4 regions of the Sporosarcina sp. P3 genome follow, and region 1 is predicted to be linked to each of the others. Evidence: riboswitches for the same ligand, from Rfam matches in the RefSeq annotation. Region 1 holds a riboswitch; each other region holds the start of a gene.
What was found. A riboswitch is a leader RNA that binds a small molecule or an ion and turns the genes downstream of it on or off. The one in region 1 is predicted to bind S-adenosylmethionine.
Positions count from the first base shown of each region.

Region 2: linked by a shared signal. The riboswitch ahead of CSV61_RS10450 (O-acetylhomoserine aminocarboxypropyltransferase/cysteine synthase family protein) and the one ahead of CSV61_RS05210 (bifunctional homocysteine S-methyltransferase/methylenetetrahydrofolate reductase) in region 1 are both predicted to bind S-adenosylmethionine.
Region 3: linked by a shared signal. The riboswitch ahead of CSV61_RS15515 (MFS transporter) and the one ahead of CSV61_RS05210 (bifunctional homocysteine S-methyltransferase/methylenetetrahydrofolate reductase) in region 1 are both predicted to bind S-adenosylmethionine.
Region 4: linked by a shared signal. The riboswitch ahead of CSV61_RS14605 (methionine biosynthesis PLP-dependent protein) and the one ahead of CSV61_RS05210 (bifunctional homocysteine S-methyltransferase/methylenetetrahydrofolate reductase) in region 1 are both predicted to bind S-adenosylmethionine.

Region 1 covers NZ_PDZE01000003.1:174,331-182,298, forward strand. The annotation lists gene bioB (biotin synthase BioB) at 1-902, opposite strand, end outside; gene CSV61_RS05200 (biotin transporter BioY) at 902-1,501, opposite strand; gene CSV61_RS05205 (hypothetical protein) at 1,632-1,829, opposite strand; SAM riboswitch class I at 1,994-2,105, shown strand; gene CSV61_RS05210 (bifunctional homocysteine S-methyltransferase/methylenetetrahydrofolate reductase) at 2,189-4,048, shown strand; gene metH (methionine synthase) at 4,029-7,466, shown strand; gene CSV61_RS05220 (hypothetical protein) at 7,694-7,968, opposite strand, start outside.
Region 2 covers NZ_PDZE01000007.1:91,738-99,705, forward strand. The annotation lists gene CSV61_RS10420 (sensor histidine kinase) at 1-75, opposite strand, end outside; gene CSV61_RS10430 (response regulator transcription factor) at 232-921, opposite strand; gene CSV61_RS10435 (hypothetical protein) at 1,218-1,418, shown strand; gene CSV61_RS16935 (hypothetical protein) at 1,732-1,908, opposite strand; gene CSV61_RS10445 (glycine betaine uptake BCCT transporter) at 2,279-3,769, shown strand; gene CSV61_RS10450 (O-acetylhomoserine aminocarboxypropyltransferase/cysteine synthase family protein) at 3,811-5,091, opposite strand; SAM riboswitch class I at 5,244-5,347, opposite strand; gene CSV61_RS10455 (sulfite exporter TauE/SafE family protein) at 5,638-6,414, opposite strand; gene CSV61_RS10460 (sulfurtransferase TusA family protein) at 6,472-6,699, opposite strand; gene CSV61_RS10465 (MBL fold metallo-hydrolase) at 6,757-7,878, opposite strand; gene CSV61_RS10470 (sulfurtransferase TusA family protein) at 7,875-7,968, opposite strand, start outside.
Region 3 covers NZ_PDZE01000017.1:32,652-40,619, forward strand. The annotation lists gene CSV61_RS15500 (EAL domain-containing protein) at 1-1,766, opposite strand, end outside; gene CSV61_RS15505 (DUF421 domain-containing protein) at 2,121-2,636, shown strand; gene msrA (peptide-methionine (S)-S-oxide reductase MsrA) at 2,948-3,481, opposite strand; gene CSV61_RS15515 (MFS transporter) at 3,805-5,055, opposite strand; SAM riboswitch class I at 5,179-5,269, opposite strand; gene CSV61_RS15520 (molybdopterin-dependent oxidoreductase) at 5,548-7,587, shown strand; gene CSV61_RS15525 (FAD-dependent oxidoreductase) at 7,901-7,968, shown strand, end outside.
Region 4 covers NZ_PDZE01000014.1:62,954-70,921, forward strand. The annotation lists gene CSV61_RS14600 (glucose 1-dehydrogenase) at 1-428, opposite strand, end outside; gene CSV61_RS14605 (methionine biosynthesis PLP-dependent protein) at 574-1,704, opposite strand; SAM riboswitch class I at 1,784-1,884, opposite strand; gene CSV61_RS14610 (DMT family transporter) at 2,024-2,359, shown strand; gene CSV61_RS14615 (DMT family transporter) at 2,362-2,676, shown strand; gene CSV61_RS14620 (methylated-DNA--[protein]-cysteine S-methyltransferase) at 2,683-3,210, shown strand; gene CSV61_RS14625 ((Fe-S)-binding protein) at 3,436-4,155, shown strand; gene CSV61_RS14630 (LutB/LldF family L-lactate oxidation iron-sulfur protein) at 4,178-5,599, shown strand; gene CSV61_RS14635 (LutC/YkgG family protein) at 5,602-6,318, shown strand; gene CSV61_RS14640 (nicotinate phosphoribosyltransferase) at 6,631-7,968, shown strand, end outside.

The sequences.
Region 1 (7,968 bases):
GTGAGGTAGTCACCGATGAAGATGGAATTTGCGGCGTAAAGGCCTAATGGTTGCAGGCTTCTTAGGTTCACTTCACGTCCACCTGAGATGCGGATCTCTTTGCTAGGATTGATGTAGCGGAATAAACACAAAACTTTTAGACAGTAGCGTGGGTCTAGTTCTGATGTTCCTTCTAATGGCGTTCCATCAACTGCATGTAGGAAATTTACAGGTATGGAGTCTGCGTCCAGTTCGCGTAGGCTACGCGCCATAGAGATAATGTCTTGCTTTGTTTCCCGCATACCGACGATGACGCCTGAACAAGGAGATATGCCCGCTTCTTTGGCAAGTCCTACAGTGTGTACACGATCGTCATATGTATGGGATGTGGTTATACTTTCGTGATGTTCTGCAGATGTGTTTATGTTGTGATTGTAACGATCTACTCCTGCCTCTTTCAAACGAGTTGCTTGTCCTGGCTTTAAAATTCCTAGGCAAGCACATACCGTCATTCCTTTGTGCTTTTCTTTAATTTGCTTAACAGAGTCAATGACTATGTCTAGTTCACTGTCACGCGGCCCCCGTCCACTTGCGACGATGCAATAGGTGCCTGCTTTATTGGCAGCCGCACGCTCCGCACCTTCAAGTATCTCTTCTGATTTCATCATCGCGTACTTTTCGACAGGTGCTTTTGAAATGATGGACTGGGCGCAATAACCACAGTTCTCCGGACATAGTCCTGATTTCGTATTAATGATCATATTCAACTTTACTTTATTTCCGAAGTAATGCGATCGAATCGAGTACGTCGCGTGTAGCAATAATAGCAAATCTTCATCTGGGCTGTTTAATATAGCGAGTGATTCCTCGTCAGTTAACACATGTCCTTCCAGTACTTTAGTGGCCAGTTGTTGGTAATACATTATAGTGCACGCCTCACTTTCAAGTGTTTGGATATTCTGAACGCAAATATGCCTGACAGCACGGCTAAAATTAGATCTTTCGGCAGTGGGGGCATCATCCATAGCCATGCGATCTTATAAGTAAATACGTCGGGTGCAGCCGCCCACATCTTGTACGCAAAATACATCCAACTTGTACCTAGTATGTAGTTGATTGCTGTGGCGACTAGCGCTGCGGTAATAAAAGCAGGTAGGGTCTGATTTCGCTCCACAATCTTTCCCGCTACATAGGCAATTAGGATGAAAGTAAGAATAAAGCCAAACGTCGGACTTAAAATTTGACCGAAGCCGCCTGAAAACTTAGCGAAAACCGGTGCGCCTGCTAGTCCTATTAACATATATACTGTCATAGATAATGCACCTAGACGACTACCCAGTAATAGTCCTGATAAGATGGCGAAAAACGTTTGCAAAGTGATCGGTACACCACCAACTACTAAAAACGGCACGAAGGATGTAATATTCGCTCCAATCATCATTAAAGATGCAAACATCCCGCTGTATACAATAGTTAAGGCACTGAATCTACTTACCGGTCGTCTCTCTGTTGCTGTTGCCATTATGTCACCTCTTTTTATATTAGTTACCTTAAAAATATTAATGGTTAACACACCGTATGTCAACACTATTTATTTTTAAGTTAACTAATAAAAATGAATAAAAAAAAGACTGCAGCGCAACGCTGACAGCCTATTTTTTCTCATCAATCTGTTCTTCTTTTTCTTTACGAAATAAAACGCTTGAGAGTAAACCACTAAATATAGCAGCTGCGATTGTAATGTACACACGCATATCATAAGCAACTTCTTCATAACTGTTACCTAACATAATCCAAGCAAGTGTACCTACAAGAACAGCGATCGGAAATGAGTATTTAAAGAATCGCATAGTTCCTCACCTTTTCGAGTTGTTTCTTTGATTTTAGCATATATGCCGCAATTTCTCTACGCTCTAACTCTGCACACGGAACTTCACCAAACATTCACTTGACGATATCCAACAAAGCGGCTATGATGTGGTTAGAATAATCAAAATAATTGAATAAGAAACAAATCTTATCAAGAGAAGCTAAGGGACTGGCCCGTCGACGCTTCAGCAACCAGCCATTTAGGCAAGGTGCTACTTCCAGCAGTCTGTCAAATTGACACTCTGAAAAGATGAGAGGGAACTAGTCATTGAGATTACAAAGCCTTCTACTATACTTGAAGGCTTTTTTTGATTAGAAAAAGCAAAGGGGAGATGGGATTATGTCATTGCTAGAGAAGCTACAAACAAATGTCTTAACGGCAGACGGTGCAATGGGGACTATTTTATATTCTTACGGAATTGATTACTGTTATGAAGAACTAAACGTAGAAAAGCCTGAAATTATAGAGCAAATTCACCAAGACTATATCGCAGCCGGCGCAGATATAATCCAGACAAACACTTACAGTGCGAATGCGAACAAATTAGCTCGCTATGGCTTAGAAAGTCATGTAACAGAATTCAATAAAGCGGCCATTCAAATTGCAAAGCGTGCAGCAGCGCCTGGGGGGCAATTTGTACTTGGAACAATTGGCGGCGTACGCGGCATACGTAAAAGCGATGCTACATTAAACGAAATAGAGAAAGTCGTACTAGAACAGGCCCATGCTTTATTAGCAGGTGACCCTGATGGACTTCTATTAGAGACGTATTATGATTTTGAAGAGTTATCGTCTGTTGTGACCACGTTAAAGAAAATCACGGACGTTCCATTGATTGCACAAGTTTCTATGCATGATCCGGGTGTCTTACAGAATGGGCTTTCATTAAACGATGCACTTCATCAACTCGAGTCTCTCGGTGCAGATATCGTAGGCGTCAACTGTCGCTTAGGCCCTTACCACACGATTCAAGCATTCGATAATGTTACATTACCTGACAAGGCATTTTTATCCGCCTATCCAAATGCCAGTCTTTTGGATGTAGAAGATGGACGTATTGTCTATGAATCTGAAGCAGAATACTTTGGACGCGCTGCCGTATTACTTCGTGATCAAGGCGTTCGGTTGATTGGCGGATGTTGCGGAACGACGCCTAAGCATATTAAAGCAGCTAAAACACAGTTAGCGCGGCTAGCACCTATTACAAAAAAGATTGTGCAACCGGCAAAGCCTATCGTGATTCATGAAGCAAGGCCTGTAAAACATCAACCCCTTCACGAAAAAGCCAAAACAGAGCGCACGGTGATTGTAGAACTAGATACACCACGCCACTTGGAAACTGAAGGTTATATCAAAGGGGCAAATGTGTTATATGACGCAGGCGTTGACGCTATAACAATGGCGGACAATTCACTTGCTTCTCCCCGCATTAGCAACATGGCGATGGGTTCAATCGTTAAGATGCAACATAATATCCGCCCACTTGTACATTTGACATGCCGCGATCATAATCTAATTGGCTTACAATCACATTTGATGGGACTCGATGCATTAGGCATTCACGATATCCTAGCTGTAACAGGCGATCCGACAAAAGTTGGCGACTTCCCTGGTGCCACAAGTGTCTATGATGTATCCAGCATGGAGTTATTACAATTAATCAAGAAGTTAAATGAAGGAATTTCATTCTCCGGAAAACCGTTGCGCAAGAAAGCCAGCTTCTCTATTTCGGCAGCTTTCAATCCGAACGTACGTGTAATCGATCGCGCCGTACAGCGACTCGAGAAGAAAATTGAAGCGGGTGCCGACTATTTCATCACGCAACCGGTTTATACGAAAGAAAAGATTATCGAGGTATATGAAGCAACAAAACATTTGGACACACCGATCTTCATTGGAATCATGCCGCTAACCAATATACGAAATGCCGAGTTCCTGCATCACGAAGTACCCGGTATCAAGCTTTCAGAAGAGGTGTTGGATAGAATGCGTGAGTGCGGAGATGACCGTGAAAAGTCAACCGAAACGGGTCTTGAAATCGCAAAAGAATTGATTGATACAGCAGCTCAGTATTTTAATGGGCTGTATCTCATCACACCATTCCTTCGTTACGATATGACATTAGAGTTGTATGAACACATTAAGGAAATAGACCAGCAGAAAGAGAGGGAATTAACACATGCAGAGACATCCTATTGAAGAGCAACTAGATAAACGAATCCTGATCATTGATGGTGCGATGGGGACGATGCTGCAAGCGGAAAATTTCTCAACGGAAGACTTTGGCGGAGAAGAATACGATGGGTGTAACGAATACATGAGTGTGTTACGCCCGGATGTTTTAGAGAAAATTCACGATGAGTACTTAGAAGCTGGAGCAGATATCATTTGTACGAATACATTTGGTGGTACCCCCCTTGTATTGAATGAATTTTCACTCGGGCATCGGGCAGATGAAATTAATGCAAAGTCTGTAGAGATTGCGAAAAAGAGTGCAGCAAAGTTTTCCACACCGGAATGGCCACGTTTTGTCGCAGGTGCGATTGGCCCCACGACAAAGACACTTTCGGTTACAGGCGGCATTACATTTGATGAACTATCCAACGACTTTTATGTGCAGGCTAAAGCGCTTATAGAAGCGGGCAGTGACTTAATACTGATGGAAACGAGTCAGGATATGTTGAACGTGAAGGCCGGAACAATTGGTATTAAAAAGGCGTTTGAAGAGCTTGGACGCGAAATTCCTATCATGATCTCAGGAACGATCGAACCGATGGGTACAACACTTGCAGGACAAAGTATTGAGGCGTTTTATATTTCCATTGAACACGTGCACCCTCTTTCGGTCGGTTTGAATTGTGCGACAGGTCCTGAATTCATGACCGACCACTTGCGCTCATTATCTGACTTAGCAACGAGTTATGTCACGTGTTATCCAAACGCTGGATTGCCAGATGAAGAAGGACATTATCATGAGTCCCCTGAATCTCTATCGAAAAAACTGGAAGGCTTCGCTGAAAAAGGTTGGTTAAACATGGTTGGCGGTTGCTGTGGTACAACACCTGATCATATTCGCGCAATACGTGAGGTCGTAAAAGATAAAGCACCGCGCAAAATGCCTGAGGTTTCTCATGGCCATGCCGTTTCAGGGATCGAACCGTTACTTTACGACGATACATTGCGTCCGTTATTAATTGGTGAACGTACCAACGTAATCGGTTCACGTAAGTTCAAACAATTAATTGTAGAAGAAAAATTTGAAGAGGCTTCTGAAATCGCACGCGCACAAGTAAAACGTGGTGCTCACGTATTGGATATTTGTCTCGCAAACCCTGACCGTGATGAATTGTACGATATGACTCGCTTCATGAAAGAAGTCGTAAAAAAAGTCAAAGTTCCTCTTGTCATTGACTCTACGGATGAAAATGTCATTGCGGAAGCGTTGAAGTTCTCGCAAGGTAAAGCAATCATTAACTCTATCAACTTGGAAGATGGTGAAGAACGCTTTGATGCCGTACTTCCTTTAGTGAAAAAGTACGGAGCAGCTGTCGTTGTCGGAACGATTGATGAAGTTGGAATGGCGGTGACAAGAGAACGTAAGCTGGAAGTTGCGTTGCGCTCCTATGATTTACTCGTCAATAAATGGAAGATCCCGCCGGAGGATATCATTTTTGATCCACTCGTCTTTCCTGTCGGTACCGGTGATGCGCAATACATCGGGTCAGCCGTGGAAACAATTGAAGGAATACGATTAATCAAGGAAAAACTTCCACGCACCTTAACGACTCTCGGTGTCAGCAACGTATCCTTCGGGTTACCTCCCGTCGGCCGCGAAGTGTTGAACGCTGTATACTTGTATCACTGTACACAAGCAGGTCTGGATTATGCAATTGTCAATACAGAGAAACTTGAGCGCTTTGCTTCGATTCCCGAAGCTGAAATCAAGCTGGCGAACGACTTGCTATTTTCCACTACAGATGAAACACTAGCAGACTTCACGGATTTCTATCGTGGGAAGAAAAATGAGAAGTCAGAAGATGATATACCGAAAACAGTACCTGAACGTCTCGCGTACTACGTAGTAGAAGGGACGAAAGAAGGTTTAATTCCTGACCTGGAAACAGCTTTGAAGACATACGACGCACCACTCGATATCATCAATGGTCCTTTAATGAAGGGAATGGCTGAAGTTGGACGTTTATTCAATGATAACCAACTGATTGTAGCGGAAGTTCTGCAAAGTGCTGAAGTCATGAAGGCTTCTGTTTCCTACCTTGAACAATTCATGGAGAAGAATGAAGACGATAGCGGGAAGGGCAAGATTATCCTAGCGACAGTAAAAGGTGATGTACACGATATCGGAAAAAACCTCGTAGAGATTATCTTAAGTAATAACGGGTTTAAAGTAATTGATATCGGAATCAAAGTGACTCCAGCTTCTCTAATTGAAGTGATCCGTAAAGAAAAACCAGATATTGTAGGACTGTCGGGACTTCTCGTAAAATCTGCGCAACAGATGGTATTAACGGCACAAGACTTTAAAGCAGCAGGAATCGATACGCCCGTAATGGTTGGTGGTGCCGCTTTAACGAGACGCTTCACTGAAACGAAGATCGCCCCCGAGTACGATGGCCCAGTTATTTTTGCAAAAGACGCAATGCAAGGTCTTGATTTAGCAAATCGTCTTCAAAGTACTGACAAAGGAGCGTTACTTGAAGAATTAGCGAATAGTATTGAGAAACGCGAGACGAATGACGCGATTAAAGCAAGTCGAGGTTCTACAGCAGTTGCAGTAAAGCCGCGTCCTGTGAAAACGGTACGCACTGACGTTCCTGTATTCACCCCAACTGACTTACGTAGACGGGTCGTGAAAGATTACTCGGTTGCCCACTTACATCCTTATGTAAATATGCGTACACTGATTGGACACCACTTAGGTCTACGTGGAAATGTCGATAAAATGCTCGAAAGAAAAGAGGAACGGGCAGTACAACTTCACGAGATGGTAACTGAGTTCTTAAAGTCCGATCAGATGAAAGCTTCTGGTATTTATCAATTCTTCCCTGCCCAGGCAGATGGCGATGACGTAATCATTTATGATCCAGAAGATTCAAAAACTGAAATTGAACGATTTACATTCCCTCGCCAAGAGAAGGATCCATTCCTCTGCTTGGCTGACTATTTGAAAACAGTACAAAGCGGTGAAATGGACTATGTTGCATTCATGCAAGTGACTGCCGGTAAAGGCGTTCGCGATTATGCGAATAAGCTGAAGGCAGAAGGAAAGTTTCTCGAAAGTCATGCATTCCAAGCAACTGCTTTGGAATTAGCAGAAGGCTTTGCCGAAAGGATTCACCAAGAAATCCGTGACCAATGGGGATTCCCTGATCCAACAGACTTTACGATGCTTGAACGTTTCGCAGCTAAATATCAAGGCCAGCGATTCTCATTCGGCTACCCTGCTTGTCCAAATTTAGAAGACCAAGCTAAACTCTTCCGACTCATCAAACCGGAAGATCACGGTGTCATCCTAACCGAAGAATTCATGATGGAACCGGAAGCATCTGTATCAGCAATCGTTTTCGCGCACCCTGATGCACGATACTTTAACGCATAACCCAAATGCTGAAAGCGCCGGGTTGACTCGACAGGCGTTGGAAGAACTACCCAAAAGGCGCTCCTTGCCTTTTTGGTAGTGCTGAAACGTCCCGAGAGTCTGGCGCTTGAAGCTGGATGACCCAAATGCTAAGAGCGCCGGGTAGACCCGACAAGCGTTGAGAGAACTAAAACAATCCGCCATCTCTGACATACTAGAGGTGGCGGATTGTTCATATTATAAAACGATTAGCGACATCTTCTACGACGGTGACAACCTTCGCCACCCCACATACCTCCTGCTCCTGGTCCAAATCCCGGTCCCGCTCCTGGTCCAAATCCTGGGCCTCTTCCTGGCATAATAGTAGAGCCCATAACGTCTTCAGTGGTTTCTGTATAGTAATGTTGCGGTACACCGACCACGTGATGACGATTTACATTCACGATCGGATGAATAAATGGCATTTCTTGCTTAGTGAAGCAATCGTTAAATCGATACTGTGGCGGGCATATAACAGGCTGGA
Region 2 (7,968 bases), on a different contig from region 1:
AATAATGGACGGCAATGCGATCAATACCAGTGTCACAAGTGCGGACCAGATGGCCAGTTTTATATTTTTATTCATCACACGGCTCCCCCTTGTATAATTCGTCTAAAGTAATCGGTGGCCATACTTAATCTTTCCCACCCCTCCACGAACAGGTCGACCGTAAATGAGGCACAATATACCAGACTTCCCAGCGCTAGCGTAATAGCTATAAGTGACCCAACCAAGCCGTTTCTATTTTTCGATTTTATAGCCAACGCCCCACACCACCTTCACATACCGCGGATTTTTCGGATCCGCTTCAATTTTCTCTCGTATTTTTCGTATATGCACTGCTACGATATTTTCTGCGTTATATGCCTGTTCATTCCACACGCGTTCATATATTTCGTTAATTGAAAATACACGTCCCGGATGTTTCATCAGTAACTCCGTAATTTTGAATTCAATTGGCGTTAACCGAACCGGTGTCCCATCCACTGTCAGCTCCTTCTCTTCTTCATTCAAAACTAGGCCATTGACTTCAATGACTTTTTGGCCTTCATATGTTCCGAGCTGCACGTACCGACGGAGTTGCGACTTCACTCGAGCCATCAACTCCAGCGGATGGAATGGCTTCGTCACATAGTCGTCTGCACCTACCGACAAACCATGAATTTTATCCGAGTCTTCCACTTTCGCACTCAACATGATAATGGGAATGTTTTGCATTTCCCGTATTTTGAATGTTGCGGTGATCCCATCCATATTCGGCATCATAATATCTAAAATCAATAAATGGATTTCATTCAACGCCAGTAGCTCTAGCGCTTCTTGACCATCTTTCGCTTTCAGTACACGATACCCTTCATTTTTCAAATAAATTTCAATTCCCTCGCGAATTTCCTTATCGTCATCCGCCACAAGCACTGTAAATTCTGCCATGTACGTCACCCCGTCTCACTAATAACTTCATTCTATCACCCCACTCTTAACAAAGACTGAGGATAAATATGAAGAAATTCTTAAGAAGTTTTCGAATGAATTCATTTGCGCTCATTAAACTGCTTCAACCGCTCTTAAAAATCCACAAGTGCTCATAGAACTTCGACAACCGCTCTATCGTGCCACACAAGCGCTCATAGAACACATCCAACCGCTCTATAAACCGTCACAACCGCTCATAACTGATGTATAATCTTCAATCAGAATGCCACACTCTTGTCATGGAGGTGGCGAATATGCCTAACAATGAGAAGAACAAGAACAACAAGAAGAACAACAAGAATACTGAGAACATGCGCGAGGAATATGGTTTTGGATATGATTTAAGTCCTGACGATTTTGACGTGATTGGACAGAACGATGCGGCGAAGAAAAAGAATGCCAATTCGAAGAAAAACAAGCAAACTGAAGGTAATCAACCGTTTAATCCTTCGTAATTTTCGGTGGAGAAGGCACCGACGTCAAACACAATCATTCGTTTTTCATTTATCACACTCAAAAAGAGCAGCCAATTTTGGCTACTCTTTTTGTGTGTATATATAGAAGTTATCTCGGCCGTTCATATAGCAATCCACACTTCCGCTGAATGCGCTGTAAGATTTTCATCCAACTAGCTCTAGAACAAAAGAGGACGTTTGACCAACGTCATATAGAAATAAGAGCCTTTGAATAATTCATCCGGCGTCCCACCTGCTACGATTTTTCCGTCAAACATCCAGTACATCGTGCGCTATATACATGAATGGATGCTTACAGCTCCTGATAATCCCGCTGATAGACTCCGCCGTCTTTCACTTCTGCATGGTAAAGTGCTTTCAATGCAAAGCTTTTCTCTAGCTCATGCTCTTTCATAATTTCTTTCAATCGTCTGTTTAACTCTGGGCTATGCTTTACGAGCTGTAGCATCTTAGGTTGTGAATATTGCATGAAAAATTCCCTCCTCATTTCATTTGTTTCTATAGTATAACATGGCCACAGTTCTTGTTGTATGAAAGGAAATCGTTCCTCTGGCTGGAAATTACCCCTACGTTTCATGTATACTGTCACAAGTACGGGCTGAGCATTCTATGCGAGTAGATGAATTGCACTACGAAACCAACTTACATATTGGACGAGAAGGAATTTTCTCGTCTTTTTTATTTTCACTTCTGATGACATTGTCAACACATTGTCATGTTCCAAGCGTTTACACGAATGATTAAAAGGGTATTTTAAAGTGTATGTGTGCAATTTTATTCTACGACTTTGATTATTTACTTAGTTCATTTCACAAACTACATTTACATAAGGAGGACCTATGAGAAAAGTTTCATCAACATTTTATATTACATTAGTAGCTGTCGTATTGGCAGTCGGTTATGGTGTAATCGCTCCTGAACACTTTGAGGCGATCACGCTCAATATAAGGAATCTCATTTCAGATTCATTCGGCTGGTATTACTTACTGACAGTTTCTATGCTATTCTTCATTTCAGTCTATTTGATATTCAGTCCGCTCGGCAGGATTCGATTGGGGAAAGATAGTGACAGGCCACAGTTTTCCATGTTTTCTTGGCTCGCCATGCTATTTTCCGCAGGTATGGGAATTGGACTCGTGTTCTATGGAGCTGCGGAACCTCTCTCACATTATGCGGTAAGTTCAGCTACTGCACCTGTTGGAACAAAAGAAGCGTATAAAGAAGCGATGCGTTCAACATTTTTCCATTGGGGCTTCCACGCTTGGGCTATATATGGTATGACAGCTTTAGCCCTGGCATACTTCCAGTTCCGCAAAAACCAGCCTGGTTTAATCTCCTCCACACTTCGCCCGATTTTCGGTGATCGCGTAGATGGCAAACTCGGAACCGTAATTGACGTCTTTGCAGTTTTCGCTACTGTTTTCGGTGTCGCCACGTCACTCGGATTTGGAGCGGTCCAGATTAATGCTGGATTGAATTACTTATTCGGTGTTCCAATCGGTTTCTGGTCTCAGTTTATTATTATTGCGATCGTGACTGTATTATTCTTACTATCCGCTTGGAGCGGCCTTGGAAAAGGGATTCGTATTTTATCCAATACCAATATGGTATTAGCTCTTACTTTGTTGGTCTTTATCATTGCACTCGGTCCAACATTGCTGATTTTCAATATGTTCACTGATTCTATTGGCGGATATTTAGAAAACCTCATTCGTATGAGTTTCCGCACAGCACCACTTACACCTGAAAATCGTTCATGGTTGAATGACTGGACACTATTCTACTGGTCTTGGTGGATAGCTTGGTCACCATTTGTCGGTATGTTCATTGCCCGTGTTTCAAAAGGAAGAACAATTCGCGAATTCATGATCGGTGTGCTCGTCGTACCGACTGTATTGAGTGCAATTTGGTTCTCAGCGTTTGGTACAACAGCTATTGAAACACAAAAGCAAGGTATTATCGATTTAGCCTCTACTGCAACAGAGTTGACAATTTTTGAGATGTTCAGTGGATTACCTTGGTCATTCGTCATTTCAGTTGTCGCAATTTTGCTGATTACTTCATTCTTCATTACGTCAGCGGATTCGGCTACATTCGTACTAGGTATGCAGTCGTCATATGGTTCATTGACTCCACCTAATAACTTGAAAATCGTCTGGGGCGTCATTCAGTCCTCCATCGCGATTATTCTATTATATGTTGGTGGTTTGGATGCACTTCAAAACGTCATTATCATAGCCGCCTTACCATTCTCCATCATACTGATTATGATGATCACCTCGCTTTTCAAATCTTTAAAGGAAGAGCGAAGAAAAATCAAACGAAAATAAAAAATGAACACTGCGCACATGCGTAGTGTTCATTTTTTGTATTAGTTGACAGCTTTTTCGATTGCTTGTTTCAAATCTGCGATCATATCGTCTACTGACTCCAACCCTACTGACAAGCGGATCAGCTCTTCGCTAACGCCTGAGTTTTTCAAGTCTTCCACAGACAGCTGCTGATGAGTAGTAGATGCCGGATGTATGATTAATGACTTGGCATCTCCTACGTTTGCTACATGAGACCAAATTTCGACATTGTCGATCACCTGTCTCCCAGCATCGCGTCCACCTTTGATACCGAAAACGATAATTGAGCCATACCCGTTTTTTAAATGTTTGTTGGCCAATTCCGCTGTTGGATGATCGTCTAGACCCGTATAGGTTACCCATTCAACTGCTGGATGATCCTGCAGGAATGCCGCGACTTTTTGTGCGTTTTCATTATGGCGTGGTACACGTAAATGAAGTGTTTCTAAACCTTGCAACAAGTTGAATGCACTGTCCGGTGACAGGCATGGGCCAAAGTCTCTTAGCAATTGCACGCGCAGTTTCGTTGCGAAAGCTGCAGCAGCCGTGTCGATTCCGTAACGTAAGCCATGATATGATTCATCCGGCTCTGTAAAGCCAGGGAACTTACCTTGTGTCCAATCGAATTTCCCCGCGTCCACTGCCACACCACCGATAGTCGTACCGTGTCCGCCAATCCATTTCGTCGCCGAGTGAATGACTACATCCGCTCCGTATTCGATTGGATTTGACCCATAAGGAGAAGGGAATGTATTGTCTACGAGCAACGGAATTCCATTTTCATGTGCAATGTTCGCAATAGCTTCCACGTCAAGGACTTGCAAGCTCGGGTTACCGATTGTTTCTGCAAACAATGCTTTCGTTTTATCCGTAATGGCTGCTTCAAAGTTTTTCGGATCAGATGCGTCAACAAATTTCACTGTGATGCCATAGCGCGGTAATGTCACAGCGAATAAATTGTATGTACCTCCGTAAAGATTGCTCGCTGCAACGATTTCATCACCTGTTCCAGCAATATTGAGAATAGAGAATGCAATGGCCGCCATACCCGAAGACAATGCAACTGCTGCCGTTCCGCCTTCTAGCTGTGCGACACGCTCTTCAAAGACAGCTACTGTCGGGTTGGTAATTCGTGTGTAGATATTGCCTGCTTCTTTCAAGCCAAATAGATTTTGTGCGTGTTCTGTGTCTCTGAATACATAAGAAGTCGTACGATGAATCGGTAAAGCCCGTGAACCTGTTTCCGGATCCGGTTTTTGCCCTCCGTGTAATAGTATCGTTTCTGGCTGTAAATTCGTCATATCCATTCCCCTTTTTCATGTATTGATGGAACACCGAGACGCCTCGAATATCTTTTCTTTAGGACTAGACAAGGAACACGTGGGTGTGATTCACTATATAGAAAAAGCCCATCTTCCATAATAAGAAGAGGGCTCTGCTTTCGCTCATTCCCCCCTTATCTTCCAAACTGCCGAGAGTTTGTAGGAAGTAGCACCTTTGCTTTCGCCGGTTGCCGGGCATCACAGGGCCTAATCCCTCCGCCGCTCTTGATAAGAGTGTGTCTATTCGTTTTCCATCGTTGAAAAATAGTATACGGCTATTCCTAGTCTATTGCAAGGGTTTATTAATAGAATCTTTAGAAAGCGGTGTTATTTCTATCGTCTAGAGCTTGGACTAGGAAGGTTTTGTTGATCTCGAATGATAGCATTATGTAAAGACTCCCTCATTTACTAAACGACAGCCAGCCGCAAGTGCTGAAGTGAGTTCCCTGATGTTTCCACTTATGATTTCACCAAAAAATCGCCAGCAACACGTTTAGTGAACGATGTGCTGACGATCCTATTTGGTTAGAATATGTCCCACCAGATTTTCACGGCGGAGGCCATGATGAGTATGGCTAGAATGCTTTGTAATACTTTGGTGTTTACTTTACGACTGACTTTTACACCGATCGGCGCTGCAATGATGCTTGCGACAATCATGACGAGCGCCGGTCCATAAGGTACTTGACCTGTTAGGAGCTTGCCTGATGCCGAGCCCACAGATGACAATAGCGTAATTGCAAGGGACGTAGCGATCGTAACGCGTGTCGGTATCTTTAGTATCACGAGCATAATCGGCACCATAATGAATGCACCGCCAGCTCCGACAATTCCAGCTGCCAAACCGACGATAAAGGCCGCACTGGAAGCGATGAAGCGATTAAATGTAATTTCATCAATCGGCTGATCGTCGAGACCCTTTTTAGGAATGAACATCATAATTGCCGCCATAACGGCTAAAATACCATAGATGATGTTAACCGTCGCTTCTGCTAGCATACTAGAACCAGCGCCGCCGATCACACTGCCGACTAATACACTGATTCCCATATAGAGGACAAGTGGTTTCAATATTAAGTTACTCTTTCTATACGCGAATACTCCTGAAAGTGATGCAAAAAACACTTCAACTGCAGTAATTCCAGATACTTCATGTGGTGTAAACGCAGCAAAGCCAAGTAACGCAGGAATAAATAACAACATTGGATATTTGACAATTGCACCGCCAATTCCCATCATACCCGAAAGGAATGAGCCAACGAAGCCAATGAGAAAGATTGTAATAATAAATGGAATCGTCATGATGTTCTCCCTTCTTCCTGATGAAAGAGGGAGATAACCATTCCCTCTACCCTTAGTTTATCCTTTTTGGATCCAGAATTTAAAGACATCTGACTCTTGTTGTTGATCTTTTATTTCATGATTACCAGAAGCCGCCCATGCAGTCAGATCGGACACTGAACCTTTGTCTGTTGTATGGATTTCAAGAATGTCCCCTGCTTGCAAGTCTTTCATGGCTTTCTTTGCACGTACGATCGGCATTGGGCATGCCAAGCCTTTAGCGTCTAAAAATGTTGTTGTATTCATATATATCTTCTCCTTTTAATTTGGGTTTTAGTGTTCATTATCCATTTAACTAACTATTTACCGTACCGCACAGCGATTCGGACCAATCTCCATCTCGCGTTGCGTTTCCACGTCAGGCTGGATCTTCCCCATATTCATCTGGCGAATTTCCTGATAAGCGTTTGGCTGTGGTGGCAAGTTATCAGTAACTAATTCTCTAAACTCTTTTTCATCTTGAATATTCAAGCCATGATTTGTTTCATACAATACGCTAAGCTTCTCTGCCACGCTACCATCTTCATTCAACTCATCTATTACCATAAAGTGAGCTGGCAAGACGATTAAGTCCTCTGATATTTTTTTGTAGCGACTATATAAAGACTCGCGTAAATCACTTACCCAATCCTCCGCTAAACCCGCTAAATCTGGACGTCCAATCGAATCAATAAACAGAATATCACCTGTCATTAAATAGCTCTCATCGACGATAAATGAAGTCGAACCAATGGTATGTCCTGGCGAATAAAGTGCTTGAATATCAATTTTCGTATCACCTATCTGAATACATGTATCACCTTCTAACGCTGCATATTCAAATACTGCCTCTTCTGCATCTTTCGGAGGCAACCAATATGTTGCACCCGCCGCTTCTGCGATCTGACGACCACCCGAAATATGATCAGCGTGCAAGTGCGTATCCAGTACGTTTGTGATCTTGACGCCGTGTTTCGCAGCAAAATCCACGTACACATCCGTCATACGTGTTGCGTCTACGATTGCCGCTTCTCCACCCGACATGATCATATACGAAAGACACCCTTTACCAAGACGGACGAATTGATAGAGCTCGCCACCCGATTTCAAATCGGCAATTTTTACCGGTTCAAGATACTCGCTCCACGCTTTCATCCCACCTAAAAGGTAACCTACAGAGAATCCTGCTTCTTCCAGGATTTCCGCCACCATGATGGACGAGCCTTCTTTTGCACAGACAACTAGGATCTCTTCATCCTTTGGCAACTGGCCTTCAATATCTTCAATGCCATCCAATAAATCAAAGTACGGTACATTCAAATGGCGCACTTGCTCCCCTTCAATTTTCCAATCTTCAAATGCGCCTTCATTTCGCACATCCAAAATGAATAATGATTCTTTCGCCATAACGCGCTTCGCTACTTCACTTGATTGAATGATTCTCATTTATTCATACCCCCTGTTGTATTTTCCGTCTCGCTATTCCATTCCGACATGCCAGGAAGTACATTCGTGACACGTTCAAATCCATTTGCG
Region 3 (7,968 bases), on a different contig from region 1:
GCCACCTCTATCACTTCTGCTTCGGATACAATACAAGGCAAGTAAATTATAAATTCGTCCCCACCTTGACGAGAAGCTGTAGCGCCTTCAGGGAGACATGCGCATATACGCCTTGCTACATGTGCCAATAAAATATCACCATAACTATGTCCTAATAAATCATTGACTGATTTGAAACGATCTAAGTCCATGAACAGTACAGCTGCTTTTTCTTCGGTAGCATGAGCAAAACTCAACCCCTGTTCCATGCGATCTTTTAAGAGCACCCGGTTGGGTAAGTTGGTCAAGCTATCATAATATGCATGGTATCTAATTTCTTTCTCCATCTTTTTTCTTTCAGAAATATCTTTAAATGTCACGACATTCCCAACGATCCTATCTCCTTCTCTGATGGATGATCTAACATATTCCACTGGGAAGCTGGACTGATCTTGCCTAAAAAATATAACTTCATCTTTTTTCGTATGGTTTTCATTATAAATAATACTGACGGGCTTTCCTATTAGCTCGTTCTTCATCTTATACCCTAGCATCATGGCGGCAGCAGGATTACAAAATGTGATGATACCATGTAGATCCAACCCGAATATCCCTTCACCTGCTGAATGAAGAATCAGTTCTTTCTCTCGACTTATCCGCTGTAACTCTTTCATCGCCGCTTCTAGTTCGTTGTTCTTTTCCGTGATCTCTATAGTCCGCTGTTCTATAATCAACTCTTGTTTTTCCATATTCAATAAGTTCAATAAAGTGGAAGCTGTTGTATCAACAATAGATTGCGTCAGTTGCTGACTGGCCTGGGAGTAATTTGGGTTTTTTTGTTGAAGATCTGCAATGACTATTAAACCTAATACTTTCCCCATGGAAACGATTGGAAGAATAAACATCGATTGAATACCAAAATACCGACATACCTTATGATTCACTCGATCATCTGCAAAGACATCAGGAATGAGTTCTGCTTTTCTAGTAGCGATCACTTCTTGGAACACTTTATCGTTTTCATCGTCAAACTTTATCTCGTCATGAGACTTCACCCACGCTTCTGCAGACCAATCACTAGTACGATTAATGGTTGTAGGCTTAATCTTCATATGCACTGATGGATCGATTAAATGCACACCTATATTATTGTTTCCAAGCACTCTTTCTATATATAGAAAACATATATCCAGCGCCTCCTGCATGGTAGAACACATGGATAACTTCCGAGTGATATCTAACAGTAATTGCTTTTCCTGAATAAGTTCTTCTTTATTTGTTAGCAGCTTGGCATTTTGAATAGCGACAGCAGCCATATTGACATAGGACTGAACTGTTTGAATCTCAAGCTCCGTTAAATTCATTGGTATTCCATAGTCAAACAAGAATACTAGTCCAAATAATTCCGTCTCTACAGTAATAGGTAAAACTAATAAAGATTTTATCTTAAATCCTTCAACTGCTCTTGGATCGGGTCGATGGTCTTTGGATGTATCCGGTATATATATCGTTCTTTTCGTTTCAATTACTTCTTTCGCCAGTAAATCGAAGTCGGTATCAATTACATGCATATCGAGTGTCATACCATTGATCACTTCAGGTTTTCCGACGAACCCCCTAAATGACCCATCTTGTTGTGGCAAATAAATTCCGACCGAATCACATCGGACAATCTCCTCTGATATAGCAGTGACCACGTGATTCAGTACTTCCCTTAACTCTAGCCTCGAATTTATCAACTTTGTTATATTCGCTAGACGAAGATATCTTGTTTGATCTTTCACTATTCATACCTCCTCTTCCACTTAAGTATATTCTTTACTTATAGTGTAGTAGATACCTTCATCTGCATCGAGAAATAACATCTCACTCTATTATTCGACTACATATTCCAAGTGGACTTAAAATAGATGGAATCCAGCTATATTAAATATATAACGAACAGGAATATTTTGTATAAGCACAAAGTAGTGTTCACAACATACTCCTTTAGTTTACAAGTGGTTCCCAAAAAGATACACATTTATATGTTTAGCACTGAACAAGGATATTACTTCGCCTATAAAGTATCCGTGAAGAAGTTTCATCACAATGTTGTGGGGAAATGATAGACTAACTATGTCAAATATTCGAGGTGTAGTATGTTCTTTAATGGATGGGAAACTCTTCTCCGAACGGTTGTAGTCGGTGTTTTAAGCTATATAGGATTGATTGTCATTTTACGTATATCAGGTAAGCGTACGCTTTCGAAGATGAATGCTTTCGACTTCGTTGTGACCGTCGCATTAGGGTCAATCTTAGCCACCATTTTATTAAGTAAAGACGTAGCTCTTTCGGAAGGCTTGACCGCTTTTATTGTTCTGATAGGTATGCAATATCTAGTTGCCTGGTCATCTGTTCGATTCCGAGTTATTAGCAAACTAATTAAATCAGATCCAAAATTATTGTTTTATGAAGGCTGTTTTTTGAAGGAAACAATGGAATCAGAACGTATTTTGGAAGAGGAAATATTCCAAGCAGCACGTTCCAATGGTTTAGGTTCTCTTGATGAGGCGACGGCCGTTATACTAGAAACGGATGGCAGTATTTCTGTCATTCAATCTAAAGATAAAACCTCTCTTTCTACTCTCTCCAACCTTAAAAAAGATAGTAGGTAAAGAGCATTCGTTTAACGTTCATGATTGTTTTCACCGGTACTTACTATCAAATGAACTTCGATGATGTACACATTAATTGATTAGATAGTTATAAGAGGAACTTACTAAAAAGATGAGTTCTTCATCAAGAAGTAAAAAGCAGTTACCGTGCACATGAAAAAGTACTGTGGACTATGCTTTCATAAATATTAAAGTAGTGTCGTCTTTTGAATTCAGAGTTGAATGGAACACGAGTACTTTGTATTAATCTCTACTTCAAATAAAATAAGGGCAGCGTTTTATGCAAACGCTCGCCCATTTTATCATGCCTATTACTTTCTCCAGTGCTTGGCAATGAATTCATCACGCCCTGAACGTGTACGGTTGTCTGAGTAATGTTCCTTTTCTTTTATGTAATAGTCTTGATGGTATTCTTCTGCCCGATAGAAAGTTTCTGCAGGGCGGATTGTTGTAACGATAGGCTTTGTAAAAATGCCACTTGCAGCTAGATCAGCTTTCGATTTCTCGGCAATTTTCCGTTGCGCATCTGTGTAATAAAAAATGGCGGTTGTGTAAGATGAGCCGCGGTCGTGAAATTGACCTTCTGCGTCTGTCGGATCGATTTGTTGCCAGAAGACTTCGAGCAATTTCTCGTATGGGAATAAGGCAGGATCAAAAGTAATTTCAACCACTTCAACATGACCGGATGTACCTTTTTTCACATCTTCATACGTCGGATTATCCAGGTGCCCGCCCATATACCCTGATACGATATCTTGGACGCCTGGCCATTCTTTAAACGGTTTCACCATGCACCAGAAGCATCCGCCTGCAAATGCCGCTTTTTCAAAATTCTTTTCAACCATTGCTAACATCCCCTTTTTATATATGCGCGTGTTCAAAATCACTCACTTAGTAGACCGGTACCCAACCTCCTCCAAAATGAACAATGTATCTACTCTTTTGAAGAAAGTTGGCAACCATCCAAACAATTCTTTAACTTCTTATTGATTGGACATCTCTTGTACCATACTACCGTTTTTTCTCACGTTTCATCTAGTAATAACAAGTATTTATTAGAATTAGCTTCATATCCTATCATCTAGGTAAAAGACATCTTATTTCTTAATTGATTGTGATCATTTCATCTATCTATAACTTTGTCAATCACCACCTAGCACAAACATTTTCACGTGGTAACTAGCAAAGTTTCCTCCTGTACCTTCCCACTCTCTTCTTCCGGTATACGAATAAATTTAACAATAATCGCACTCACTAAGTAAAGTGCACTAAAAATCCACACAACCCCTTCTGGTCCAACAAGCCCGATAAACGCTAAGGCAATCGCTGGCGCTACGAATGTCGATAGACCCGCGGAAAAATTCAACACGGACATCGCTGCGCCTTTATCTTCGCCTGCAACAGAAGGTACTAGTGCGCCAATCGGAACGTAACCTGCTACTAAACCTCCCCAAATGAATCCAACAATACTCGTCATCACAATGCTACCATTTGTAATGACCGGTATATAAAACAATAGTGGCGTGAATATCGCACAACCGACTCCACCAAACCAAATGATTGTGTTTTTCCAACCAAATTTATCTCCAATGAAGCCGAAGACTAAATTAAAAATGATATTTCCTAAGAAAAATGTTCCCCACAACTGCAGCCAAGCTGTTGTTTCAATACCATGTTGCGCCATATGCATGGGTAAGAACACCGGGAATCCATAAACACTTAAGCTATTGATCACGCGAACAACCCCACCTGCGGCAACCCTCGGGTTCGACTTCAAAATCGTGATCCCTTTCAGTAATTCTTTGACTGCTTCTTTTTTATTGGCAAGTTTTTTCTTTTCAAACTTGTCTTTATTAATCACTAAAGCTAAAACAGCACCAAGACATACCCAGAAAATTGATGTCCACATCGTATTGATATAACCGAGATGTTGGATTGCAAAACTTGAATACCAAGCGCCAAGCACCATCATTCCCGCACAAAAAACGAACCAGAACCAACCAACGGCTGAACTCAATTTACTTTGTGGTGTCTTATAAATAACCCATGTTAAAAAAGAATAAGCAAATAGCGGATAGCCAAAACCTTTTATGAAATAGGTCAAAAGCATAACCGGATAATTCATCGTTGAAAAACCATATGTAATAAACCCTGCCGTACCGATAATATAGACGGCTAAGCCGATTGCCATTGTACGTTTAGGACCAAATACATCTACGCAGACACCCGAAAACCAAGAAGATAGTGCAATTGAGATACCATAAACTGTGAATATAGCAGCTGATTGTTGAATGGTTAATCCACTTTCAATTAAGAAAGGACTTAACCACCCCGCTTCAATCCCATCTCCCATCATGAACAACATAACACCGAAGAAACCCCATCCTAAGTTTTTTGTTATTCCTATTTTCTCCAACATATCCACACTCTCCATTCCTGCTGATGTATTTTATATTATTTTAATAAAATAAAAAGACCTTCCTGTAAAAACAGAAAGAGTCTTTGGCAATCATCGCTCACGCAATATAAATATGCTTTGCTCTTTCTATCTCTCAAGCTACGCTTGCTGGATTTGGCACAATTATGTTGCCGAAGTTTCATAGGGCCAGTCCCTCAACTTCTCTCGATAGAAAATAATATATAATTGATAGAATTTTATTAAAACTAAACCAATGAAATTACTGTACATAATAATTGATATAAAGTCAACAGGTTATCGGAACTTTCTAAATTTACAGTCTGTAATATGGTATACTACCTACTATAAACTACTTGTTTAAGTCGATTTACATTTCAACACACGCTTTCTTTTACATTTAATAGAAGTTCTCTGTTTTAATAATTAATGGACTAGGAAACTTCAAAGTGAACTTGAAATGGTAAAATTATTTCGCTGGAAAGGATTTTTGTAATGCAATCGTATATTGATGTAAAAAATGGTATCGTTCCTTCGGTTTGTTCTCTTGATTGTCCAGACCAATGTGGATTGCTGATTCATAAAGAAGACGGGAAAATCGTTAAAATTGAAGGTGATCCTGAACATCCAGTCACAAAAGGAAGTATATGCAACAAAGTTCGGCATATGGCTGAACGGATTTATGATAAAAATCGGTTGACTACCCCTCTGAAACGCATTGGAAAAAAAGGCGATGGACAATTCGTTCCAATCAGTTGGGAAGAAGCCATTACAACTATCACAAATGAATGGAAAAAAATAATAACTGAAGAAGGTCCAGAAGCGATTCTTCCTTATAGCTTCTATGCAAATATGGGAAAACTCAGTTCTAAAGGGATGGATCGTCGTTTCTTCAACCGTCTTGGTTCGAGTCAACTGGACCGGACGATTTGCTCAGTTGCTGGCGAAGCCGGTTACAATTACACGATGGGCGGGCGTTATGGAACGGATCCAGAAGAGATGACGGAAACGAAACTATTTATATTCTGGGGCATCAATGCTGTCAGCACCAATATGCACCAAACTATGATCGCGCAAAAGGCGAAAAAAAATGGTGCGAAAACTATTGTCATTGACGTCCATAAAAACCAAACCGGTCGCATGGCGGATTGGTTCATTCCTATTTTACCTGGAACTGACGGAGCGCTTGCTCTTGGAATCATGCATGTTCTTTATAAAGAAAAACTAGTTCATCAAGAATTTTTAGAAAAGTATACAATCGGCCATGAAGCGCTCGGTGAACATGTGAAGTACTACAATCCACAAATGGTTTCCACCATTACAGGCGTGCCCGAAGAAGATATTTATAAATTGGCACGGATGTATGGGGATATTTCTCCTTCCATGATTCGCATCGGCAATGGGTTGCAGCATCATGATAATGGTGGCATGATAGTTCGAACCATCTCTTGCTTGCCTGCTTTGACAGGTCAGTGGGAATTAAAGGGTGGAGGTGCGGTCAAATCAAATTCCGACTATTTGACGCATAATATTGCTGCACTGGAACGGCCTGAACTTCAGAAAAAGCCTACGCGTAAATTTAATATGAATTTATTAGGGCAAGCATTACTGAAGGAACAACAACCGATTCGCTCGTTGTATGTCTATAATAGCAACCCCGCTGTTGTCGCACCGGATGCCAATAAGGTCCAAGATGGCTTAGCACGCGAGGATTTGTTTACAGTTGTCCATGACTTGTTTTTGACGGATACTGCCTTGTTTGCGGACATTGTACTGCCTGCGACATCCGCTTTTGAAAATACGGACTTTTATGCGTCTTTCTGGCATCACTACATCCATTTACAAGAACCTGTCATCGAAACATACGGGGACAGTAAATCCAACCCAGACGTTTTCAGGTTGTTGGCTCAAGCAATGGATTTTGACGAGCAACCCTTCCAGGACGAGGATGCCGAAATGATCGACCAAGCATTAAGCGATTTGTCCAATCCTCACTTATCCGAAGTATCGTATGCTGCATTAAAGGAGCAACGCTATATAAAAGCGAGTGGGACAGGCGATCTATTGAACCATTTAAAAACGCCGAGCGGAAAAATTGAGTTGTATTCAGAACAAATGAAAGCAGCAGGATTACCAGCCCTGCCTACGTATATTCCGATTGTTCAAGATTCCGATTATCCTTTACTGTATGTGCCTGCAATTAACCATAACTTTATGAACACGATTTTTTCGAACAATGAAAAACATATCCAACTTGAAAAAGCACCTAGATTGTTCATCAATCAGCACGACGCAGAAAGCCGAGGAATTGCAGATAAATCGACTGTTCGTATATGGAACGAGCGCGGAGAATGTATATTTACTGTCTCTGTCGGTGAGCAAGTCCTTCCCGGAGTTGTTGTCAGTCAAGGGATTTTGGGAGATAGTTCAGGTCAAAAACACCTTGTGAACGCATTAACACCAGACCGAATTGCTGACATGGGCGGTGGAGCAACATTTTTCTCAGGGTGTGTTGAAGTGGAAAGTGTTATCTAGATAGAATGGATTAGTATTCCTACGATATTAAAACGAGCCTCTTGGAGATTATCCCAAGAGGCTTATTTGTTAATATACTGTTCCAACACCGCCATACTGAAATATGCAATGTTCCAAACTGTGTTTAAAACTTGTCCTGATTGTTTCGATCATCGTGCTTTTGCTCACAGGTATTTTTTCTTTCATACTACCTTTCTTCGCCTCGTACTCTATGTAGACGCCTAACTTTTGAATAGAACTAGCTAAAATGTTTATATTCCCTATTTAAAGGAAGAAAAAGAGTAAGAATAGTTTAAAATAGGAGGTCGTAAAAATGAGTAGATTAGAAGGATCCCAACAATCGTTTTGGAAAACTGAAGCAGGTCCGGTTCACTATGCAAA
Region 4 (7,968 bases), on a different contig from region 1:
GAAGCCATGTTGACGATCACGCCTGTTTTTTTCTCTTCGAAGATAGTTAATGCTTTACGAGTTGCACGCATGACACCTGTTGTGTTGATCGCTAATACTTTGTCCCATATCTCATCTGTAACTGTAGCTGCAGCGTACATATTGTCCATAATACCGGCATTGTTCACTAGAATATCCAGTGTGCCGAATTGCTCCACTGCTGTATCAATCATTCTTTGTACATCTTCTTCCACCGTGACATTGGTCTTAACTGCCAGCGCTTGACCGCCAGCATTTTTAATCGTCTGGACAGTCTCTTCTGCACCTTCCATATTCATATCTGCGATGATAAGCTTCGCACCTTCACGGGCATAGAGCTCAGCAATTTCTCGTCCAATTCCAGACCCGGCGCCAGTTACTACTGCTACTTTATTTTCTAAACGATTCAACAATCTCGCCTCCAATAATAAATGTATGTTCTTTTTCAGTATATACTTTAACATCTAACTATTGAAGGATTTAGCATCTTTTCTTTACCTGCAAAAACTCGAACTGCCATAGTGTAACTGACGGTTCGAGTTGTGCGGTTTATTATTATTGAGTTTTTACGCCTTCTACTATTTCTTTTGCAGCATAAAGAGCTTGTTTTACATCAGCAATCAAATCATCTACATCTTCTACACCAACAGAGAAACGTAGCAAACGATCATCCACTCCACGGCGATTGCGTTCTTCTAAAGGAATATCCATATGCGTTTGCGTAGTCGGATACGTGATAAAGCTTTCCACGCCGCCTAAACTTTCAGCAAATGAAATGAGGTTCAGGTTTTCAAGGAATGGTCCTATCCATTCGCTATTCTGCACTCGGAAAGATAACATGCCACCGATCCCGGCGTAGAGTACGTCGGCAATGAGAGACTCTTGTTCTAAGTAAGATACCATTGCTTTCGCATTGACGTCATGCTGTTTCATGCGTAAATGCAATGTTTTCAAACCGCGGACAACCAGCCAGGAATCAAGAGGGGATAATGTAGCGCCAATCGCATTATGGTTAGTAAATAGGCGTTCGCATAACTCTTCACCCTTTGCGACGACTAGACCTGCTAGTACATCATTATGTCCACCGATATATTTTGTTGCGCTATGAATGACGATATCTGCGCCTTCTTCAATAGGTCGTTGGAAATAAGGCGTTAAGAATGTATTATCGACAATTAATAATAAGTCATGCTTTTTGGCCAATTCTGCATACGTCCCAATTGCTATGTTTTGCATTAATGGGTTTGTGGGCGTTTCCAAGAAGATCGCTTTTGTGCGATCAGTAATTGCTTGCTCGACTTCTGAAACATCATCAAACGATAGATAACGTGTCTTCACATTGTAGGTCTCTTCGTATTGATTAAATAAACGATACGTGCCGCCATATAAGTCTTCAGGTGCCAGTAGCTCTGAACCTGTCTTAAATAAGGATAAAATTAGTTGGATGGCTGCCATTCCAGAACTGCACGCAAATCCTTGATCACCAGATTCCAAGTTTGCGATTCCATCCTCTAAGATCGAACGCGTAGGATTTTTTGTTCGTGTGTAATCATACCCCGTAGATTTTCCTAGACCTTCATGGTGATACGCTGTAGACAAGTAAATAGGCGTATTAACTGCTCCGGTTTTCCTGTCACTGCGGTTCCCTAGTTGTACTAATCTGGTTTCTAATCCATTGTTTGTCATGAATATCCATCCCCCCAGCAAAATAAAAAAGAACCTCTTCTTTTCGAATAGGCCCTCGAACTTACAAGTGTATACAGCATTCTCATCTTCAAGGTGGTGTCACCATTGGAATTAGCACCGTGCCTGAGGCTGGTTGCTGAGACATCGCTGGGCCTATCCCTCCGTCTCTCTCGATAAGAATATTCTTAATATAGAAAAAACTGTTGATGGATTTATTCTACCATGCGGATATACTAGAAGCAAGCTTCCTTTTATCGTGATCGGATGACTTTTTGCTATACTTATAGGTGCTATTCATGAAAGAAAGGAGATTTTTATTTTGGCTTGGAGTTATGTTGCCCTAGCGGCAGTTATAGAAATTTTCTGGGTAGTTGGTCTGCGTTACTCTGAAACCGCAATTCAATGGACTGGAACAGGTGTGGCGATTGTATTGAGTTTTTATTTTATTATTAAAGCATGCGAAAAATTACCTTCAGGTACGGTATATGCAGTCTTTACCGGATCGGGTGCCGCGGCAATCCTTTTGGTGGATATATTCATCTTTCAAGCAGATTTCACATGGGTTACGCTGACTTTTATTGGATTAATTGTCAGCGGGGTCGTCGGTATCAAGTTGACTACAGATGAACAAGTAGATACAAAAGGAGGTGGCTGACGATGGCTTGGGTGTATTTGGCTATTGCCAGTCTCGGTGAGATTTTTGGTGTGGTAAGTATCAATTACTATTTACAGAAACGGTCTATTAAGAGATTGTTGCTCATTGTCGGAATATTTGGATTCGGCTTCGTCTTCTTGTCTCTTGCTATGCGTGAAATTCAAATGAGTACAGCGTATGCGGTATGGACAGGGTTTGGAGCAGCGGGAGCTGTATTGATGGGGATTTTGATTTTCAAAGAATCTGCTAGCGTTAAACGTCTTTTCTTTTTATCGCTCATTATTCTCGGTGCTGTTGGTTTAAAGTTATTCGGATAAAGGAGAGTGGATACACTGGTTTATTGGACACGATTTGAATATGAAGAATGGACAGTAACGCTTGCCGCTACAGAAAAAGGACTTTGCTACGTGGGATTAGCAGAAAATAGTGTGGAACAATTAAAGGTTTGGTCAAAGCGATTCGAAACTGAAGGGTTAAAGGAAGATGAAATGAAGCTTGAGGTCTATAGAGGTCAGGTCAAAGAGTATCTTTCAGGTAAGGCTATTAGTTTTTCTGCGGTGCCAGTGGATCTAAAAGGGACACCATTCCAATTGCAAGTTTGGGAAGTGCTACAACAGATACCCTACGGTAAGGTCGTAACCTATTCAGAAATTGCAGAACGAATGGGGAAAGCATCTGCTGTTCGTGCTGTAGCATCTGCGATAGGCAAGAATCCCCTATTGATCTTGGTGCCTTGTCACCGTGTAGTAGCGAAGAGTGGAGAATTGTCAGGCTATCGAGATGGTAAAGAGCGTAAAAGAAACCTGCTACAACTGGAGAAAACGCGTTTAATATGTGGTAGCGCGGAGTGAGCGATATGAAATATAAGCAAATGAAAACGAAGAAAACGCATGAAGTAGTGACGGCTAATTTATTAAACACTATTAAATACAAAAATCACTCACTTTTAGCTGAGTGATTTTTTTATTTAAGACAGGATGAATATTCTGTCAATTGATTGATTAATGTAGTACGCTAGGTAAAAATCCGATGCGCTGCTGACTATATGGTATATCGCTGTGAAGGGGTGAAGAGGAATGAAAGTAAGCCTATTTATAACTTGTTTGGTAGACATGTTCTATGCGGATGCCGGCAAAGACATGGTGGAAATATTAGAAAGACAAGGCTGTGAATTATCGTTTCCAAAAGGACAAGTGTGCTGTGGACAGCCGGCTTATAACAGTGGTTACGTAGAAAATTCAAAATCGGCAATGAGGAATATGATAAAGACATTTGAAGGGGCGGAGTATGTTGTCACACCGTCAGGATCTTGTGCCACTATGTTTAAATTGTATCCGGAAGTATTCAAAGATGATCCCAATTGGTTACCTAGAGCACAAGAGCTGGCAGATAAAACATATGAGTTCACTCAGTTTCTTGTGAATGTATTGCAAGTGGAAAACGTAGGGGCGAAATTGATAGGAAAAGCGACGTATCATCCCTCTTGCCACATGACGAGATTACTAGGCGTTAGCGAAGAACCGAGAAAATTATTGAATCAAGTGGAAGGACTCGAAATGATCCCTTTACCCAATGCACATAATTGCTGCGGATTTGGCGGAACATTCTCCGTTAAGATGGGAGATATCTCTGAACAGATGGTAGATGAGAAGGTCAATAGTGCTATGGCGACAGAGGCAGATTATTTAATTGGAGCGGACTGTGGTTGCCTCATGAATATAGGTGGACGCGCAGAACGTATGGGCGAGCCAATTCGTGTTATGCATATCGCACAAGTATTAAATAGTCGTGAGTAAATAAAAAAGTGAGGTGATAGCAATGGCGATGAAGTTCAGTAAGAAAAACTTTACAGATCGAACACAGGATAATATTTCAGATGATTTCATGAGACAGGCAGTGGCGGGCGCTCAAGAACGTTTGCACGGGAGAAGATTAGACGCTGCAGAAGAGTTAGGCAGTTGGGAGGAATGGCGTTCACATGGGGAGGAAATTCGTCAACATGTTCTTGAAAACTTAGATTACTATTTACATCAGCTAAGTGAAAATGTTGCACAACGCGGTGGTCATGTATTTTTCGCAAAGACTGCTGAAGAAGCCAGTGAGTATGTTCGAGATGTCGTCAACAAAAAAGACGGTAAAAAAGTCGTGAAGTCGAAATCTATGGTAACAGAAGAGATTAATTTGAATAGCGTTCTAGAAGAAGCCGGATGCGAAGTGATAGAGACAGATTTAGGGGAGTATATCCTTCAAGTAGATGATCATGATCCACCTTCTCATATAGTAGCGCCAGCGCTTCATAAAAACAGAGAACAAATTCGTGAAGTGTTTGCGGAGAAACTGGATTACCATCATACCTCTAAACCCGAAGAATTAGCTTTGCATGCACGCGAAAAACTGCGTCAAGAATTTTTGGATGCAGACATAGGCATTACAGGTTGCAACTTTGCGATAGCTGAAACCGGCTCTATTAGTCTCGTGACGAATGAAGGGAATGCACGACTAGTCTCCGCGTTGCCGAAAACTCAAATTACAGTAATGGGGATGGAGCGAGTCGTACCTTCCTTTGAAGAATTCGAAGTGCTGGTCAGTTTATTGACACGAAGTGCAGTAGGTCAAAAATTGACGAGTTATGTCACAGCGTTAACTGGCCCTAAAGAGGAAGGGGATGTAGATGGCCCTGAAGAATTTCATTTAGTCATCGTCGACAATGGTCGTTCAGAAATATTAGGTACAGAATTTCAGTCTGTGCTGCAATGTATCCGATGTGCTGCCTGTGTTAACGTATGCCCTGTTTATCGTCATATTGGCGGGCACTCATACGGCTCCATTTATTCTGGCCCGATTGGTGCTGTGCTATCACCGTTGCTTGGAGGTTACGACGATTTCAAGGAGTTGCCTTTTGCTTCCACACTATGCGGAGCGTGCACGGATGCTTGTCCGGTGAAAATCCCTCTTCATGAACTACTTCATACACATCGACGCATCATAGTGGAAGAGGAAGGTCGATCACCTATTTCCGAAAGACTAGCAATGAAAGCATTCGGAATCGGTGCTTCTTCTAATCCGTTGTACTCTATGGGCTCAAAAGTAGCCTCTACCGCCATGAAACCGTTGACGAAAAATGACCGAATTTCAAAAGGTCCAGGTCCACTGAAAGGTTGGACAGATTTACGTGAGTTCCCGGCTGTCGGAAATACGCGTTTTCGCGATTGGTTCTATGATCAGAAAGGAGGCAAATAAGTATGGCAGGATCCATTCAAAACCGTGGTCCATTTCTAGAGACCATCGCGACACAACTAGGTCGCGAACTTAAAAAGGAAATAGAAAAGCCAATCTGGAAACATCAACCTCAACGAACAGTGTTAGCCGATGCTTCAAAAGATGAATTACTCGAAGTGTTGCGTGTGCAATGTGAGCAAATTCATACGGATATTATGGAAACGACAAAAGAATCGTTGCCGGTCGCGCTGGATGAAGTCGTAAAAGCTTACGGTGGCGGACCGCTATCTCTGTGGAGAGACGAACGTTTTGAGGAATGTGGATTATCGGATCTAGTAGAGATGAAGTGGCCGTCAGAACAAATTGAAGTCCATAGTTGGGATCCTTTCATTGGAGAGAAGAATATCGCACGGGCTGAACAAGCAAACATCGGTATCACCTTTAGCGACATGACTCTCGCTGAGTCCGGCACCGTCGTACTTTTCAGTAGTGCGGACAAAGGTCGTTCCGTCAGCTTGCTCCCGACGCATTATATTGCCCTAATCCCTAAAAGCACGCTAGTCCCGAGAATTACCCAAGCGTCAGATATGATTCGAGAAAAACTAAACAATGGCGAGCAAGTCCCGTCCTGCATCAATTTTATCACTGGTCCCAGTAACTCCGCTGACATCGAAATGAACCTAGTCATTGGTGTACACGGTCCGGTCAAAGCGACGTATATAGTGATAGAAGATTGTTGAAAAAGGAGTGAGGATTGCTTTCGTTTGAAAAGTGAGTAGCTAAACCAGAAATAAATTCTATTGAAAATAAGCACACGGGACAGAAAACGAATTCCAAAATTAATTGGAATGTACTTTCTGTCTTTTTGATTCCGTAAAAAGTGAAGCATCGGGACACATGATTCGTGGTCACATCTCTTTCATATTTTATCTTTGCTAACCTTAAAAAGTTATATTTCTGAAATCGATTCGTCGGTTAATGATTACTTTGCTGAGAAACAGGGAAAATAGTGTATAATGACAATATTATTGCAGCGGAAGAAGGAGACGACTATGACTTCATCATACAAAGACGACAGCTTAGCGTTACACACAGACCTCTATCAAATTAACATGGCCGAATCGTATTGGGCGGACGGCATTCATGAACGGAAAGCCGTATTTGAAGTGTATTTCAGAAAAATTCCATTCGGTAACGGGTATGCGATATTTGCTGGCCTTGAACATGTACTGAAGTATCTAGAGGAATTTTCATTCACAGAAAGTGATCTAGCTTATTTACGAGAAGAGCTTGGGTTTGCTGATGATTTCCTCGATTATTTAAAAGGCATCCGTTTCACTGGCGACGTTTACTCCATGAAAGAAGGAGAGCTTGTTTTCGCGAATGAACCGATCATTCGGATTGAAGCGAACTTGATTGAAGCGCAATTGATCGAAACAGCCTTGTTGAATATCGTGAACTACCAGACATTGATCTGCACAAAAGCTAGCCGTATTAAGCAAGTAGTGAAAGATGACATTGTGATGGAGTTTGGAAGCCGACGCGCGCATGAAATGGATGCCGCAGTTTGGGGCGCGCGTGCAGCAGTTATTGGTGGCGTAGAGTCCACGAGCAATGTACGTGCAGGGAAACGTTTCGGACTAACTGTTTCAGGGACGCATGCACATTCGTTTGTCCAAGCGTATAAAGATGAGTACACTGCGTTCAAAGTTTACGCACAACGCCATAAAGACTGCGTATTCTTAGTGGATACGTACAATACATTAAAGATTGGTGTTCCGACAGCCATTAAAGTAGCAAAAGAGCTTGGTGACAGCATTAATTTTATCGGTGTTCGACTGGACAGCGGAGATATTGCATTCTTATCGAAAGAAACTCGCCGGATGTTAGACGAGGCAGGATTCCCGGATGCGAAAATTGTCGTATCCAATGACTTGGACGAGTATACGATTTTGAACTTGAAAGCCCAAGGAGCCCAAGTGGACATTTGGGGTATTGGAACAAAGCTGATTACAGCATATGATCAACCAGCGCTAGGAGCGGTCTATAAAATTGTCTCCATTGAAGACGATCACGGGGAAATGCAAGATACGATTAAAATCTCAGCTAACGTAGAGAAAGTCACGACACCTGGCCGTAAAAAACTATATCGAATTATTGACCTTGAAAATGGTAAAGCGGAAGGCGATTATATTACGATGCATGATGAGGATCCGACAAAGGAGGAGCGCCTCAAAATGTTCCACCCTGTGCATACATTTATCTCGAAATTTGTAACGAATTTTGAAGCGGTGAACTTACACGAGCATGTGATTCAGAATGGAAAAGTAATTTATAAAAATCCGCCAGTGTATGAAATTCGTGAATTCGCACAACGAAATCTTTCCCTA